Regions from separate parts of the Pseudomonas lundensis genome, predicted to be linked through region 3. Evidence: predicted binding sites of a transcription regulator. Region 3 holds the regulator's gene; each other region holds the start of a gene.
What was found. Region 3 encodes FliA, which starts transcription of late flagellar genes. Its sites were predicted from a motif close to CTAAAGTTTNNNNNNNNNNNGCCGNTAA; they were not measured.

Region 1 (4,018 bases), 1.7 Mb from region 3:
TGAGCAAATGAACCTTGGCTCGTTGGCTCAAGACGATCACCGCACGCTTTTGCGTCTCGCCCGGGCCAAAGAAGTCGACGCCTGTGTGGCAGAGCTGGGCCTGCATTTACAGCGGGCGGTCAACGCCATCACGCACTATCTGGACCGCCGAAAAACAAAACAGCCCTGACGTTTGAAACGACAGGGCTGTGGGTAAATCATAGACAGCGTGTAGGTCAGATCTTGAAACTGTCGACCAATTGTTTCAGTCGGCTCGCTTGCTGCGACAGCGCATCACAGTCCTTGAGCGTTTCATTGAGATTGACCACGCCTTGCTGGTTCAACAAGTTGATCTGGTTGATATCAACGTTGAGGGTTTCAACCACGGCGGTTTGTTCTTCAGTGGCAGCGGCTACCGATTGGTTCATGCCGTCGATCTCTTCAATACGCTGAGTGACGCTGATCAAGCGGGCGCCCGCCTGGTTGGCCACTTCCACGCTTTCCTCACTGGAAACCTGACTGGCATTCATCGTGGTCACCGCTTCTCGCGAGCCCACTTGCAGCGAAGTAATCATTTTGTGGATTTCTTCTGCCGACTCCTGAGTGCGGTGTGCCAGATTGCGCACTTCATCGGCCACCACAGCAAATCCGCGACCCGCTTCACCTGCACGTGCCGCCTCGATCGCCGCGTTGAGGGCGAGCAAGTTGGTTTGCTGGGAGATACCTTTGATTACGTCCAGGATATGGCCGATGTTGTCGGTGCTGGCGTTCAGGGTTTCAATCTGGGCGCAGGACATGCTGATCTTTTGCGACAACTCGGTCATGGCCTGAATGGTTTGCTCAACCACTTGGCGGCCATCATCGGCCTGTTCGCTTGCACCGCTGGCATGTTGCGAAGCATCAGCCGCGTTACGGGCGATTTCCTGTGTGGCGGCACCCAGTTCGTTGATTGCGGCAGCTACGCTGTTGGTGCGTGCGCTCTGCTCGTCAGAACCGATGATCGAAGCATTCGACGATGCCATCACCCGCTGGGACAAATCATGAACCTGACGTGTCGCGGAGGACACTTCCGAAATCGACGCGTGAATACGTTCTACGAACTGGTTGAAAGAGCTGGCCAGCAAGCCAAATTCATCTTTGCTTTCGATTACCAGACGACGAGTCAAGTCACCTTCGCCCTGAGCGATGTCCTGCATGGCTCGGCCCATGGTGGTCAGAGGGCGCATCAGGAACTGGATCAGCAGGCTGAGCAGAACGGCAATGACAGCCACGGCGATGAACATTGCGATGAATGCGGAGGTACGGAATTTGGAAAGCGGAGCGTACGCTTTTTCCTTGTCTAGCGACTGACCGATATACCAGTCTGCAGGTAAGCCGGTTACCGGCGTGAAGGAAATAATCCGCTCGTGACCATTCAGGTTAACTTCCTGAATGCCTTTTTCAATGCGCAACGCGCTGGATGGGTAGATGTCTTTCAGGTTTTTCATCACCTGATCTTTTTCCGGACTGACGATGACCTGGCCGTCGCCGCTCACCAGAAACGCGTAGCCCAAGCCACCTGAATCCACCGAATTGATAATTTTGACCAAGCTGTCGAGGCTCAGGTCGCCCCCTACCACGCCGAGTAATTCGCCGTTGCTTTTGACAGGCATCGCGATGGTTACGATCAAGCCGCCTACGGCAGCCATGTAGGGCGGCGTCAGCATTGTCTTACCGGCACTTACGCCTTGTTTGTACCAAGGACGTTCACGTGGGTCGTAACCGTCTGGCATTTTGGCGTCAGGACGCTGTGTGAACACGCCGTTGGCTTGGCCCACATAGGTGAACTGAAAATTCGAGGTTAATGCAGGCTGATCCACCAAGCCGGGCAAATCCGCTTGCTTGCCTTGGTGCGCGACGTTTTGTGCGAGGCTTTCGAGTACCAGGATACGACCACTCAGCCAATTCTGAACGCTGCTGGCAGTCAGGTTGCCAGCTTGTTGCACTGACGACTCGATGTTTTGCTTGATGGTATTTCGCTGCAGGTAGTCGTTGTACAGAGTGAACAACGCAAACGCCAGAACCACGACGCCTGAAGCGGCCAGAAGGATTTTATGGCTGAACTTGAGATTCATTTCATGGGACTTCTTATGCCGAGAGTGGGGATGCGTACGGGTGCAACATTCCGTGTAACAGCGCAGGCAGCCTTTCTATCCGGCAGCTCTACTAAGCACGCATTGCTCAACAGGCTGTCGGCACCATTCCCGGAAAACTTAGCCATTTGTGATGGCATTTTGTTTAATCCGACGAAAGTCAATTGCAGGGCGTTTAGGCCGGGGGTTTGAGGAAGATCAGAGGGAGGGGAAAGAAGCAGGTTTAGCGGCGGTTGTGGCGTAGAAAAAACAAAACCCCTGTCTGCGTGAGCAGACAGGGGTTTCGGAATTCAATCTTGACGATGACCTACTCTCACATGGGGAAACCCCACACTACCATCGGCGATGCATCGTTTCACTGCTGAGTTCGGGATGGGATCAGGTGGTTCCAATGCTCTATGGTCGTCAAGAAATTCTGTGACAGATCCGTTACTGAGTAACGTGCCTGTGAAAACTTGGTACTTCTATAAAAACAAAATCCCCGTCTGCGTGAGCAGACAGGGATTTTGGAATTTAATCTTGACGATGACCTACTCTCACATGGGGAAACCCCACACTACCATCGGCGATGCATCGTTTCACTGCTGAGTTCGGGATGGGATCAGGTGGTTCCAATGCTCTATGGTCGTCAAGAAATTCGGTAGCCGGTGCGTTTACCTTACGGTCAACGTTCCAGCGAATGGGTATGTAATAGAGTTGGTGTTTTGTGAGGTGCAAACTTTCGGTTTGTATCGTCTTCACACACCGCAATCTGGCCTTTCGACGCAAATTGCTTGGGTGTTATATGGTCAAGCCTCACGGGCAATTAGTATTGGTTAGCTCAACGCCTCACAGCGCTTACACACCCAACCTATCAACGTCGTAGTCTTCGACGGCCCTTTAGGGAACTCAAGGTTCCAGTGAGATCTCATCTTGAGGCAAGTTTCCCGCTTAGATGCTTTCAGCGGTTATCTTTCCCGAACATAGCTACCCGGCAATGCCACTGGCGTGACAACCGGAACACCAGAGGTTCGTCCACTCCGGTCCTCTCGTACTAGGAGCAGCCCCTCTCAAATCTCAAACGTCCACGGCAGATAGGGACCGAACTGTCTCACGACGTTCTAAACCCAGCTCGCGTACCACTTTAAATGGCGAACAGCCATACCCTTGGGACCGGCTTCAGCCCCAGGATGTGATGAGCCGACATCGAGGTGCCAAACACCGCCGTCGATATGAACTCTTGGGCGGTATCAGCCTGTTATCCCCGGAGTACCTTTTATCCGTTGAGCGATGGCCCTTCCATACAGAACCACCGGATCACTAAGACCTACTTTCGTACCTGCTCGACGTGTCTGTCTCGCAGTCAAGCGCGCTTTTGCCTTTATACTCTACGACCGATTTCCGACCGGTCTGAGCGCACCTTCGTACTCCTCCGTTACTCTTTAGGAGGAGACCGCCCCAGTCAAACTACCCACCATACACTGTCCTCGATCCGGATAACGGACCTGAGTTAGAACCTCAAAGTTGCCAGGGTGGTATTTCAAGGATGGCTCCACGCGAACTGGCGTCCACGCTTCAAAGCCTCCCACCTATCCTACACAAGCAAATTCAAAGTCCAGTGCAAAGCTATAGTAAAGGTTCACGGGGTCTTTCCGTCTAGCCGCGGATACACTGCATCTTCACAGCGATTTCAATTTCACTGAGTCTCGGGTGGAGACAGCGCCGCCATCGTTACGCCATTCGTGCAGGTCGGAACTTACCCGACAAGGAATTTCGCTACCTTAGGACCGTTATAGTTACGGCCGCCGTTTACCGGGGCTTCGATCAAGAGCTTCGCGTTAGCTAACCCCATCAATTAACCTTCCGGCACCGGGCAGGCGTCACACCCTATACGTCCACTTTCGTGTTTGCAGAGTGCTGTGTTTTTA
Region 2 (4,018 bases), 1.3 Mb from region 3:
GCTTGAGTGGGTAATAAACCCGGAGCAGGCGGCAGGCCGAGTTGGGTGCGCTTGGGATCAACGAAGCGCGCGCCTGGCACGTGGCCTTGGGCGTAGCGTGCCTCGCTGGTCAGGTCGACAATAATCAGGTTCGCTGCGTCGAGCCGATCATGCAGGTCTTGGGGCTCAATCACCAACGGCAAGCCAGAGAAGTCAGGCATGTGAGGTCTCCAGGGCGAAAAGGGGGCGAATTGTAGCGCAAGCGTCAACGTCCGCGCGTGGTAAAGCTGTTGAGCGCTTTTTCGATGCATTGCACGGTTTTGCCGAAAGCCTGCACGGTGGTCTCAGAAAACGGCCCGCCGCCCTGATCGGCCAGCACCAGCATCACCACGCGGCCGTTGTTGCTGATCGAGCGCAACAGCAGGTGCTCGCCGGGAAACAGGCCGCGCAAACTTTTTGGCAGGACCGCTGTGATCTGCGCATTGTTTTCGGGTGTCAGGCGAAATTGCGCCGGTTGCGTCATCAAGCGTTGCAGGACAGCGCTCTGGTTAATTTGCAGGCTCAAGTCGAAGGCTGCCTTGGGCAATCCGGCAATCTGATGCACGCTCAGGCTGGTCGACGTTTTATCGGCCATCAACAGCAGCACCCGGCGCATGCCGCAGGCCACCAACGCATCGCGGGCGCAGGTGGTCAGGTGCATCGAATTGGTGAACGAACTCGGTTCGGCCAGCAGTTGCCCGCATTGCTTGCGCCACACCACCAGCGATTCGGCTGACGGCGGCGGGGCAGGCAATAAACCCCGGTGCATGCGACGCACGCCCCACGGCCACAACAGGGATTGAGCCGGGTGCCAGAGGTCGGGCATCGAGTGATAGCGCGCGCTGCTGGCCGCGTTCTGGTGAACCAGTTGTTGCAGTTCTTCCAGTGGCATTTGCATGTACAGGCTGGTCAGGTATTGCCAGCGCAAGTTGTGAGGCGTGTCCCAGGCCTGCTGGGCCGACAGGGCCAGGCCATTGGCCAGCAACACAGTGTTTGACGGCTGATTTAACCAGCGGCGCAGGGCCGGGTCAGCGTCCAGACGTTGCTGTTGACGCAAACGATGATGATTGTCGCGGGCGATATGCAACACCCTGACCAGGGTGCGCTGTTCGTCGGTGATGACGGCGTAACCTTGCAGCACCCATTCGGGCAGTCGCCATAATTGCGCCAGCGCGCGGCATATTTCAAACAGGCGCACGCCGAACAGTGTGAGTTCAACTTTGCTTGCGCATTCACCTTTATGAATCACCCGCAGTTCCCACTCTTCGAGCTGTTCGGGGTGAGTGAGTGCCATGGCCCACAGCGGCGACAGAAACAGCAGGCTGCCCCAATAGATTTCTTGCCACAGGCGCGCCAGGCGATTGCCAAACAGGCCGCTGGCTTGTTGCGCAGCGTGCTGGCTAATCAGTTGAATCTGGCGAAAAGCCTGCGGGATTTCTTCCCACGGCAACGCGGGCAGGCGTTCAAGCAGTTCTTGTGTGCGGGCCAGCCCCAGGCGGTTGATCGCTACCTCCAGGCTCTCGGCCGGCTCGCTCAAACTGCCGTGCGTGTGGTGATTGGCGTCGCGGATCAAGCTCAGTGCCAATGCAGGACTGTCTTGCATCAGCTCGGCAATGTCGCGTAACGAGCGGCGATTGTCGTTGATTGCCTTGCAGACGCGCTCGTGGCTGTCTTGCGGGATGGGCAGGCGAACAGCGTCGAGCTGCTTGACCCACGCATCGAGGGTATTGGGGATTGGAGTCGCGTTGCCGGTTTCATTAGCCATGATGGGAGAGTGGTCATCATCCATTGTTTACACGCCCGGAGCGGGCCCAACTGGCTTTTCGCCTTTATGGCCTATAGTCTGGCGCAGTTTTGCCGATAAGTAGAAGAAGAGTTTTTTAACTCTCGAATATGACCTTGAACCCGACGCAGAAGTACCTGAATTCCTATGGCTAAAATTATCGGCATCATTGTCGTGTTCGCGAGCGTGCTCGGCGGATACGTGCTTTCCCACGGCAAGATCGGGGCGCTGATTCAGCCGTTCGAGGTCTTGATTATCGGCGGGGCGGCGTTTGGTGCGTTCCTGCAGGCGAACCCCGGCTACATGACCATGCACGTGATCAAAAAATCGCTCGGCATGTTCGGTTCGCGCTTCACCCACACGTTCTACCTGGAAGTGCTGGGGCTGGTTTACGAGATCCTCAACAAAAGCCGTCGCGAAGGCATGATGGCCATCGAAGGCGACATTGAAGACGCCGCGGCCAGCCCGATCTTCGCCAAATACCCTTCCGTGCTCAAAGATGACCGCATGACCGCGTTTGTTTGCGATTACTTGCGCATCATGTCGTCGGGCAACATGGCGCCCCACGAACTCGAAGGCTTGTTTGACATGGAACTGTTCAGCCTTAAAGAAGAGCTTGAGCACCCGTACCACGCCGTGACCGGGATTGCTGATGGCATGCCGGGCTTCGGTATTGTGGCTGCGGTACTGGGTATCGTGGTGACCATGGCTTCGCTGGGCGACGGCGATCAGGCGATGATCGGCGTGCACGTGGGTGCGGCGCTGGTCGGTACGTTCTTCGGTATTTTGGCGGCCTACGGTTTCTTCGGCCCGCTGGCGACCTCGCTCTCCCACGATGCGAAAGAAGAACTCAACGTGTACGAATCCATCAAGGCGTCGCTGGTCGCTTCGGCCTCGGGCATGCCGCCGTCGCTGGCGGTCGAGTTCGGTCGTAAAGTGCTGTATCCCAAGCACCGTCCGAGCTTTGCCGAGCTGGAACAAGTAGTCCGCGGTCGCTGATCCATGGAAAACAATCAGCCAATCATCATCAAGCGCGTCAAGCGCTTCGCGGCGGGCCACCACGGTGGCGCCTGGAAAATTGCGTTCGCTGACTTTGCTACGGCGATGATGGCGTTCTTCCTGGTGCTGTGGCTGATGTCCACAGCCACCCCGGAACAGAAAATCGCCATTGCCGGTTACTTCAAAGACCCGATCGGGTTCACCGAAACCGGCACGCCGTACATCATCGATTTGGGAGGCACGCCGACCCTGGCGCCGGACACCACCCTCAATCCTGAAGAAAAAATGCAGCCTCAGCCCGACAAGATCACGGTCGACACCGATCAGGTCGAAGGCATGGCCGAGCAAGTCGAGAAAGAACGACTCGAACTGCTGCTTCAGGAGTTGCAGAACAAGGTCGAAGAAAACCCGCAATTGCGCAAATTCAAAGACCAGCTGTTGTTCGAAATCACGCCTGACGGCCTGCGCATCCAGATCATGGACGCGGAAAACCGTCCGATGTTCGACGTCGGCAGTGCGCGCCTCAAGCCTTACTTCGAAGACATATTGCTGGCCATGGCGGACACCATCAAAGCCGTGCCGAACAAAGTCAGCATCAGCGGGCACACCGATGCCACGCCGTATGCCAGCGATGCGGAGTTCGGTAACTGGGAATTGTCGGCCAACCGCGCAAACGCAGCGCGCCGGGCATTGATCGCGGGCAGTTATCCACATGATCAGGTCGCGCGGATTGTGGGTTACGCCTCGTCGGTGCTGTTCGACAAGGTCAACCCGCTGAACCCGATCAACCGCCGCATCGACATCGTGGTGTTGACGAAGAAAGCGCAGCAGGCGATTGAAGGTGAACAGGGCACCGAGATGGCCACGCCGCAGGCGCCGACCACTCCGATTGACCCGATCACCCTGCCGGCTGACCAAGTGCCACCCGCCATGCATGAAGAACGGGAAAAACTGAACCTGTTTGATGACAAGGCGCCAGCAACACCGAAGCCTTGATGCCGCATGCCTTCACCCTCGCTCAGAGGGTGAAGGCATCGTTCAGTAACTCGACTCAGGCAGGCTGGCGATGATCGAACGGTAGCTGTTCATGCGTTGCTGCTGCACGCGGCCATCTTCCAGCGCCATCAGCAAGGCACAGCCCGGCTCGCGGTCGTGCTTGCAGTCGCGGAAACGGCAACGGCCGATCAAATCGTGGAACTCGATAAACCCGGCTTCCAC
Region 3 (4,018 bases):
CAAGACCCAGTCGCGCATTGTGTCGGCCCAGGCCGAGTTGAGCATGCGCGCTGAGGGCGAGTCGGATGTCAGTCGGCAATTGTTTGCCGGTTTGCCCCTGACCGCCGCCGAGCCACTGATCGAGCCGACGTTCGACGAGCCGCCACGTCCCGCAGCCCCGGCCGCGCCGAGCATGGACCAACGCGCCTTCGACACCATGCGCTTTGAACTCAATGGCTTGCGCGAGTTGCTCGAAGTGCAGTTGGGGTCGTTGGCCTGGAATCAGTTGCAAGGCAGCAAACCGGCACAAGCCAATCTGTGGCGCCGTTTGCAGCGCATCGGCTTGTCCGGCCCGCTGGCCCGCGACTTGCTGGAGCAAGTGACCGAGATTGAAGAGCCGCGTCAGGCCTGGCGCATGCTGTTGGCCCATTTGGCCCGCATGATCGCCACCCCTGAAGTCGAACCGCTTGAAGACGGCGGCGTGATTGCCATGGTCGGCCCGGCAGGCATGGGCAAGACCACCACACTGGCCAAGCTGGCGGCGCGTTATGTGCTCAAGTACGGCGCGCAAAACATTGCGCTGGTGAGCATGGACAGTTACCGGATTGGCGCGCAGGAGCAACTCAAAACCCTGGGCCGCATCCTCAATGTGCCCGTCACGCATGTGGCGCCCGGCCAGTCGCTGGGGCAAACCCTGGAGCCGCTGGTGCGCAAGCGCGTGGTGCTGGTGGACACGGCGGGCCTGCAAGCCAGTGACCCGGCGTTGCGCCTGCAGCTCGAAAGCCTGGCGGGGCGCGGCATCAAGTCCAAAAACTATTTGGTATTGGCCACCACCAGCCAGAAACAAGTGCTGGCGGCGGCGTACCACAGTTATAAACGTTGCGGGCTGGCCGGTTGCATCCTGACCAAACTGGATGAGACGGCGAGCCTTGGTGAAGTGTTGAGTCTGGCCATCAGCCACGAGCTGCCAGTGGCCTATCTCACGGACGGTCCGCGTATCCCGGACGATCTCCATCTGCCGCGTCGTCACCAGTTGGTGAGCCGTGCGGTGAGTGTGCAAATGCAGGAAGAACCCAGCGAAGAGGCCATGGCCGACATGTTCGCTGATATCTACCACAGCCCTTCCAAACGGGTCGGCTGAGGCAGTGATGATTACGTTGGAATGTACCTACATTGATGGTCTGCACATCCTGTTCCCGTTGAGGAACCCGCAGCCAGCCTCTGTAGCCGCGTCTAAGTAAGACAAGGTAAAGAAAGATCATGGGCAGCATGCATCCCGTACAGGTGATCGCAGTGACCGGCGGCAAGGGTGGCGTCGGTAAAACTAACGTTTCAGTCAACTTGTCGCTGGCTCTTGCCGAGCTGGGCAGACGAGTGATGTTACTGGACGCTGACCTGGGGTTGGCGAACGTCGACGTACTGCTGGGGCTGACCCCCAAATACACCCTGGCCGATGTGGTCGAGGGCCGTTGCGAGCTGCGCGATGTGCTGCTGCCTGGCCCCGGCGGGATTCGCATCGTGCCCGCGGCGTCGGGCACCCAAAGCATGGTTCACCTGAGCCCGGCCCAGCATGCGGGGCTGATTCAGGCCTTCAGCGAGATCGGTGACAACCTGGACGTGCTGGTGATCGACACCGCCGCCGGGATTGGCGAATCGGTGGTCAGCTTTGTGCGCGCCGCGCAGGAAGTGCTGCTGGTGGTGTGCGACGAACCGACCTCGATCACCGATGCGTATGCGTTGATCAAGTTGCTGAACCGCGATTACGGCATGAACCGCTTCCGGGTGTTGGCCAACATGGCCCAGAGCCCGCAGGAAGGGCGCAACCTGTTCGCCAAGCTGACCAAAGTCACCGACCGCTTTCTGGACGTCGCCCTGCAATACGTAGGCGCCGTGCCGTACGACGAATGTGTGCGCAAGGCAGTGCAAAAGCAGCGCGCTGTGTACGAAGCGTTCCCGCGCTCCAAATGCTCGCTGGCGTTCAAGGCCATTGCACAGAAAGTTGACACCTGGCCATTGCCTGCCAATCCCCGTGGGCACCTGGAGTTCTTTGTTGAGCGTCTGGTGCAGCAAACCAATGTAGGTACGTCTCCATGACAGCAAGCGGCTATCGCATGTACAGCAAGTCATCGCGCGACAGCCAGTACGAGCTGATCGAACGCTACGCCCCTTTGGTCAAACGCATTGCGTACCACCTGCTGGCGCGTCTGCCGGCCAGTGTGCAGGTTGAAGACTTGATTCAGGCCGGGATGATCGGCCTGCTCGAAGTGTCGACCAAATACGACGCCAGCAAAGGTGCAAGTTTCGAAACCTACGCGGGTATTCGTATCCGTGGCGCGATGCTTGATGAAGTGCGAAAGGGCGACTGGGCTCCACGCTCGGTCCACCGCAATACGCGCATGGTCAGCGACGCAATTCGGGCAATTGAAGCAAAAACCGGCTGTGACGCTAAAGATCACGAAGTTGCGGCCGAACTCAATTTAAGCCTTGATGATTATTACGCCATTTTGAATGACACCCTGGGCAGCCGCCTGTTCAGCTTCGACGACCTGTTGCAGGACGGCGAGCATGAAGGGCTGCACGAGGACGGCGCCAGTGCTCACCTTGAGCCGTCGCGTGACCTGGAAGACGAACGTTTCCAGGGCGCGTTGGCCGAGGCCATCGCCAACTTGCCGGAACGCGAGCGGCTGGTGCTGGCGCTGTACTACGACGAAGAACTCAACCTCAAGGAAATCGGTGAGGTGCTGGGCGTGAGCGAGTCGCGTGTCAGCCAGTTGCACAGCCAGTGTGCCGCGCGTTTGCGCGGGCGCCTGGCGGAATGGCGAGCGCGCTGAGACGCCGCCGTCCACACGATTTACCCCCTGTAGCCGCTGCCGCAGGCTGCGATAAGGCCGCAAGACCTTCTGTCACAGACGGTCGCTGCATCCGCGTCGCAGTCGGCGGTGGCGGCTACAGGGTTAAGGTTTACTGAATTGATTGAATGGCGCGCCCAGGTGCTGGACGCGTTTTAAGACTGCTTGGAGGTCGAATTGGACAAGAATATGAAAATCCTCATCGTTGATGATTTTTCGACGATGCGGCGGATCATTAAAAACCTGCTGCGTGACCTGGGGTTCACCAACACCGTTGAGGCCGATGATGGCACCACGGCGATACCGATCCTCAATCAAGGTCATATCGACTTTCTGGTGACTGACTGGAACATGCCGGGCATGACCGGCATCGATCTGCTGCGCCACGTGCGCGCGGATGAAAAACTCAAGCACATGCCCGTGCTGATGGTGACGGCCGAAGCCAAGCGCGAGCAAATCATCGAAGCGGCGCAAGCCGGTGTTAACGGCTATGTCGTCAAGCCGTTCACTGCGCTGGCACTCAAAGAGAAGATCGAAAAAATCTTCGAACGCATCGGTTGATCGACTCGCCACGGGGGCGTTATGGAGCATAAAGAGGCTAGCCAGGGCGATTTTGAATCGACCTTGAAAAAACATGCTCGCGAGTTGGTCGACAGCCTTGAAAAAGGCCAGTTTGGCGACGCCGTGCAGCTGATTCACGAATTGAACCAGACCCGCGACCGGGGCCTGTACCGCGAAGTCGGCAAGCTGACGCGCGAGCTGCACAGTGCAATCGTCAACTTCCACATTGACCCGCACATGCCGCAAGCCGAAGAAGTGTCGCAGATCACGGATGCCACGGAACGGTTGTCGTATGTTGTGCGCTTAACGGAAGCGGCGGCCAACCGCACCATGGACCTGGTGGAGAACAGCACGCCCGTGGTCAATGGCCTGGGCGCTGAAGCCAAAACCTTGAGCGCAGAGTGGGGACGCTTCATGCGTCGCGAGCTCAGTGCCGAGGAGTTTCGGGATCTGGCGCGTCGGGTTGACGGTTTTCTGACGCGTAGCGAAGAAGAAAGCCACGTGGTCGCCGCCAACCTGAATGACATTTTGCTGGCTCAGGATTACCAGGACCTCACCGGTCAGGTGATCAAGCGGGTCACGCAGCTGGTGACTGAAGTTGAAAGCAATCTGCTCAAACTGGTGTTGAT
Region 4 (4,018 bases), 820 kb from region 3:
CCCAACCCAGTGCGAACCCGCGAACGTTGAAGGCAAACGCAGAACGACAACACCTGCCCAAGCTGTCCAGCGGCTCCTATTGGCCGATTCTGTTGAAAAAGTCTGATTTGCAGATCGGCTGAACTCACGCACGATCACCACCGGAGAACCTAATCACCACATTGAGTGGTTTTTTGGCCCTTCGTTGAGCTTTGCAGCTCGGTTATTGGGTTGGTTTGAGGGTTTTTGCTTTGTGCAGACGCACCTATCCCGTAACCGGTGGCCCTTGAGAGGTAAATTTGGCCAACCGACGCAGGTTCTGCACCGCAGCGGCCAGCGTGAATTCATCGGTCGCGCCACTCATGCCACGTAGTCGCAAGCGATCCATTTTCAGGATGCGCTTGAGGTGGGCAAACAACATTTCGACCTTCTTACGTTCGTGGCGAGAGCGCACGTACTCCGGTGTCGCTGCGATGCGTCGAGCCACATCACGAGCGGCTTCATGGACGCTGCGGACGATCTTACGAATCGAAGTATTCGGGCAGCACTTGGCTTTCATCGGACATGTCGCGCAGTCGGTCTGCCGGGATCGGAAGATGATAGTGTTGGCTTTGGTGACGTGCGAACGCTCGTTTTTGAAGGCTCGCCATTCGCTGCGTAATACGTTGCCGGCTGGGCAGCGGTATTCCTCGGCCTCTTCATTCCAGTGGAAATCGTTACTCGAAAAGCTGTCGTTCTTGCGCTCGGTTTTGTCCCACACCGGCACATGCGGCTCGATGTCTTTTTCCTCCACCATCCAGGCCAACATCGGCGCTGTACCGTAAGCGGTGTCGCCAATGAGGCGTTCCGGCTTGATGTCGAACTGCGCTTCGACCCGGTCGATCATCGTCTTGGTGCTCTCGACTTCTGCGGTTCGATGAGCCGGTGTGGGTTCCACATCCATGATCACGCCGTGCTCGGTATCTATCAGATAATTCGTGGAGTACGCGTAGAACGCTGGGCCGCCTGGAGCTGCGGTCCAGCGGGCCTGAGGATCCGTCAGCGACAGGCGCTTCGGTAGCGTTTCGGCCAAAGCCTCTTCATCGAGGGCTTCAAGGTACTCTCGCACGGCGCGGGTGCTCAGGGCCGGATCGCTCCAGTTGACCTGTTCATCACCCGGTATGCCGCGCTGCCGACTCGCATCCGCTTTGATGATGCTGGCGTCCACGGCAAAGCCTTCGCCTTTAACCAAACCGGCGTCCATGCAGCGACGCAGCACTTCATTGAACAACCAGCGAAACAGATCGCTGTCCCGAAAACGGCCGTGTCTATTTTTGGAAAAGGTCGAGTGATTGGGGACTTCATCTTCAAGGCTTAACCGGCAGAACCAGCGATACGCCAGGTTCAAATGGGCCTCTTCGCACAGCCGACGCTCTGAGCGAATGCCGTAGCAATAGCCCACGATCAGCATGCGGATCATCAACTCTGGGTCAATCGAAGGACGCCCAATTGGGCTGTAAAAATCGGCGAGGTAATGGCGTAAAACGCTCAGATCGAGACACCGATCAATGCTACGCAGAAGGTGATTGGCGGGGTGTGGTCTTCAAGGTTGAACGAGTAAAACAGCCGTTCCTGCCCACTCGATAACTGTCCCATCATGCTGCGTGCTTCCCTGCTGGCCGCTGCGCGAATTTTGCCGCAGGCCAGACAGGGGAGCTACTTTTTCAACAGAATCGGCCGATAGCTGCCTGTCACGAAGGGCGGCTCCCGGCCACTAGCGGTCGCCGCTTGTAAGCGTCCGCTTACCGGCCAAAAGCTGTCATTCATCTGATCTCCAAACCAACGGAAATAATAGGAAGGACGATAACCGAGAATTTCCAAGGCACCAACGGTCTGACTCCCCTCAAGAAGCGCTCTGGCACGCCGATGACGTAAGTGTTAGTTTGCGCGGCTCCGGCCACAAACCTGAACCGCAGACAGGGATGTTTGGACGTCTTTCACGCCTAACCAGGCGTACTTCATTCCTGTCATGAGTATCATCCGATGCTGCAATAATCCCTGAGAACTCAAATCCTCGCGCTGCTGAGCGGCAGTCTGTTGGCGATGTTGCTGATTGCTTTAGCATGCTTTAATTTCCTGTCCAACGGCGTGCAAAACTACGCCAACTTAATCGAAGGTCCGCTGCACACTTCGCAATTGATCGACGAGGCCAACCTGCAATTCAAGGTGCAGGTTCAGGAATGGAAAAACGTATTACTACGGGGCAAGCAGCCGGCAGACCTGGATAAATATTGGAAGCAATTCGAAGACCGTCAGCGCGACGTACAAGGGATCCTTGGCGAACTGGCTAACCAGAAAGGACTGGAGGGCCAACTCAAGACCCGCATCGAGCGCCTGCGTGACGAACACCGTCAGTTGGGCAGCGCTTACCAGAAAGGTCGCGATGCCTATATCGCCGCGGGTGCAGACCCCACTGCAGGCGACGCCGCCGTCAAAGGAGTTGACCGTACCACCAGCGATCAGATGAGCGAACTTGTTGGCGAACTGCGCAAGCAGGGCACCGAGCAATCTACACTGATCAGCGCCGCTGCCAATCGCACGGTGATGCTGGGGATTATCGTGATGCTCGCCTCGGGTCTGTTGATCGGCCTGTTGAGCCTTTGGCTGATTAACCGCAACTTGATTGACCCCATCCGCAAGCTGATCGACTACGTGGCGCAACTGAGCCAAGGGAAAGTTGCCGAACGCGTTGCCAGCAGCCGTGAAGACGAGTTGGGCAAACTAGCCATGGCCGCCAACACTTTGCGCGACTTTCTCGCCGAAACCTTCAACCGCTTGCAGCGCAGCGCCAAGGATCTGGACAGCGCAAGTGGCGAGTTAAGCGCCATCGCAGGTCTCATGGCCAGCGGCACTAACGAGCAGTTCAACCGTACCGATCAGGTGGCTACGGCGATGAACGAAATGTCCGCCACCGCCCAGGAAGTGGCTCGTCACGCAGCCGATGCTGCACGCGCCGCCGATGATGCCGACCAATCCACGCAGCAGGGCGAAAAAGTCATGCAGGGCACCATTCACACCATCACCCAAATGCGTGGTGAGATCGCCAACACAGCCACGGTCATCCGTCGCCTGGAAACCGACAGTGGCCGCATAGGCAAGGTGTTGGAAGTGATTCGCGGCATCGCCGAGCAGACTAATTTGCTGGCGCTTAACGCGGCGATCGAAGCGGCCCGTGCCGGTGAAGCCGGACGCGGTTTTGCGGTCGTGGCCGACGAAGTGCGAAACCTTGCCCAGCGTACGGCCGAGTCGATCATCGAAATCAACCAGATCATCCAAACGGTGCAAACCGGCGCGGTGGACGCGGCTCAGGCCATTGAAAGTGGCCAGTCGCGCAGCGAAGAAAGTGTCGCGCAAGTGAATGAGGCCGGAGCGATGCTGCAGCGCATCACCCATTCTGTGGAAGCCATTCGAGACATGAACCGCCAAATTGCCACCGCTGCCGAAGAGCAAACCTCGGTGGCGGAAGATATCTCGCGCAACCTCACCGAAATCACCACGATTGCCAGTACAAACCTAGACAACATGCAGCGCACCGAAGCGGCAAGCCGGAACCTTCACGGGTTATCAGGGCAGTTGAATGAAGTGACGGCACGTCTGAGTGCTTAGCCGGACCGTTAGTGGTTAGATCGGCTTCAGGCTGAGCTGCCCTTGGCCAAGCTGGCCAACCATACTGCCAAACGGCTCCAGGCCCACACCGGCGGCGTGGTCAACTTGTGCGGTGATTTCGAAAGGGACTGGGTGCTGCGCAACACGGCTGTGTCTGAAGTGTGGGGTGTCGGTAGGCGCATGACCGCACACCTTGAAGGCATGGGCATCACCACTGCGATGCACTTGGCCAAGGCTGACCCATGGACCCTGCGCAAAAAATTCAGCGTGGTGATTGAGAAAACCGCGCGAGAGCTTTCAGGAACGCCGTGCCTGGAGCTGGATGAACCGGATCCGCCGAAACAGGAAATCTGCTGCAGCCGAATGTTTGGCAAGCGACTGACTGAACTGGCAC

Region 1: the regulator FliA is predicted to act here: its motif matches at 2,208-2,235, upstream of IF654_RS22325 (methyl-accepting chemotaxis protein).
Region 2: the regulator FliA is predicted to act here: its motif matches at 1,855-1,882, upstream of motA (flagellar motor stator protein MotA).
Region 4: the regulator FliA is predicted to act here: its motif matches at 1,861-1,888, upstream of IF654_RS10930 (methyl-accepting chemotaxis protein).

What each region holds. Positions count from the first base shown of each region.
Region 1 is NZ_CP062158.2:4,788,671-4,792,688, forward strand. It holds gene IF654_RS22320 (GntR family transcriptional regulator) at 1-169, shown strand, start outside; gene IF654_RS22325 (methyl-accepting chemotaxis protein) at 216-2,093, opposite strand; rRNA gene rrf (5S ribosomal RNA) at 2,406-2,521, opposite strand; rRNA gene rrf (5S ribosomal RNA) at 2,629-2,744, opposite strand; rRNA gene IF654_RS22340 (23S ribosomal RNA) at 2,896-4,018, opposite strand, start outside.
Region 2 is NZ_CP062158.2:4,405,119-4,409,136, reverse strand. It holds gene IF654_RS20660 (rhodanese-like domain-containing protein) at 1-200, opposite strand, end outside; gene IF654_RS20655 (HDOD domain-containing protein) at 245-1,783, opposite strand; gene motA (flagellar motor stator protein MotA) at 1,949-2,800, shown strand; gene motB (flagellar motor protein MotB) at 2,804-3,796, shown strand; gene rsgA (small ribosomal subunit biogenesis GTPase RsgA) at 3,839-4,018, opposite strand, start outside.
Region 3 is NZ_CP062158.2:3,119,633-3,123,650, reverse strand. It holds gene flhF (flagellar biosynthesis protein FlhF) at 1-1,120, shown strand, start outside; gene fleN (flagellar synthesis regulator FleN) at 1,240-2,073, shown strand; gene fliA (RNA polymerase sigma factor FliA) at 2,070-2,810, shown strand; gene IF654_RS14625 (chemotaxis response regulator CheY) at 3,018-3,389, shown strand; gene IF654_RS14620 (protein phosphatase CheZ) at 3,411-4,018, shown strand, end outside.
Region 4 is NZ_CP062158.2:2,303,071-2,307,088, forward strand. It holds partial or broken gene IF654_RS10925 (transposase) at 245-1,617, opposite strand; gene IF654_RS10930 (methyl-accepting chemotaxis protein) at 2,062-3,624, shown strand; partial or broken gene IF654_RS10935 (DinB/UmuC family translesion DNA polymerase) at 3,667-4,018, shown strand, end outside.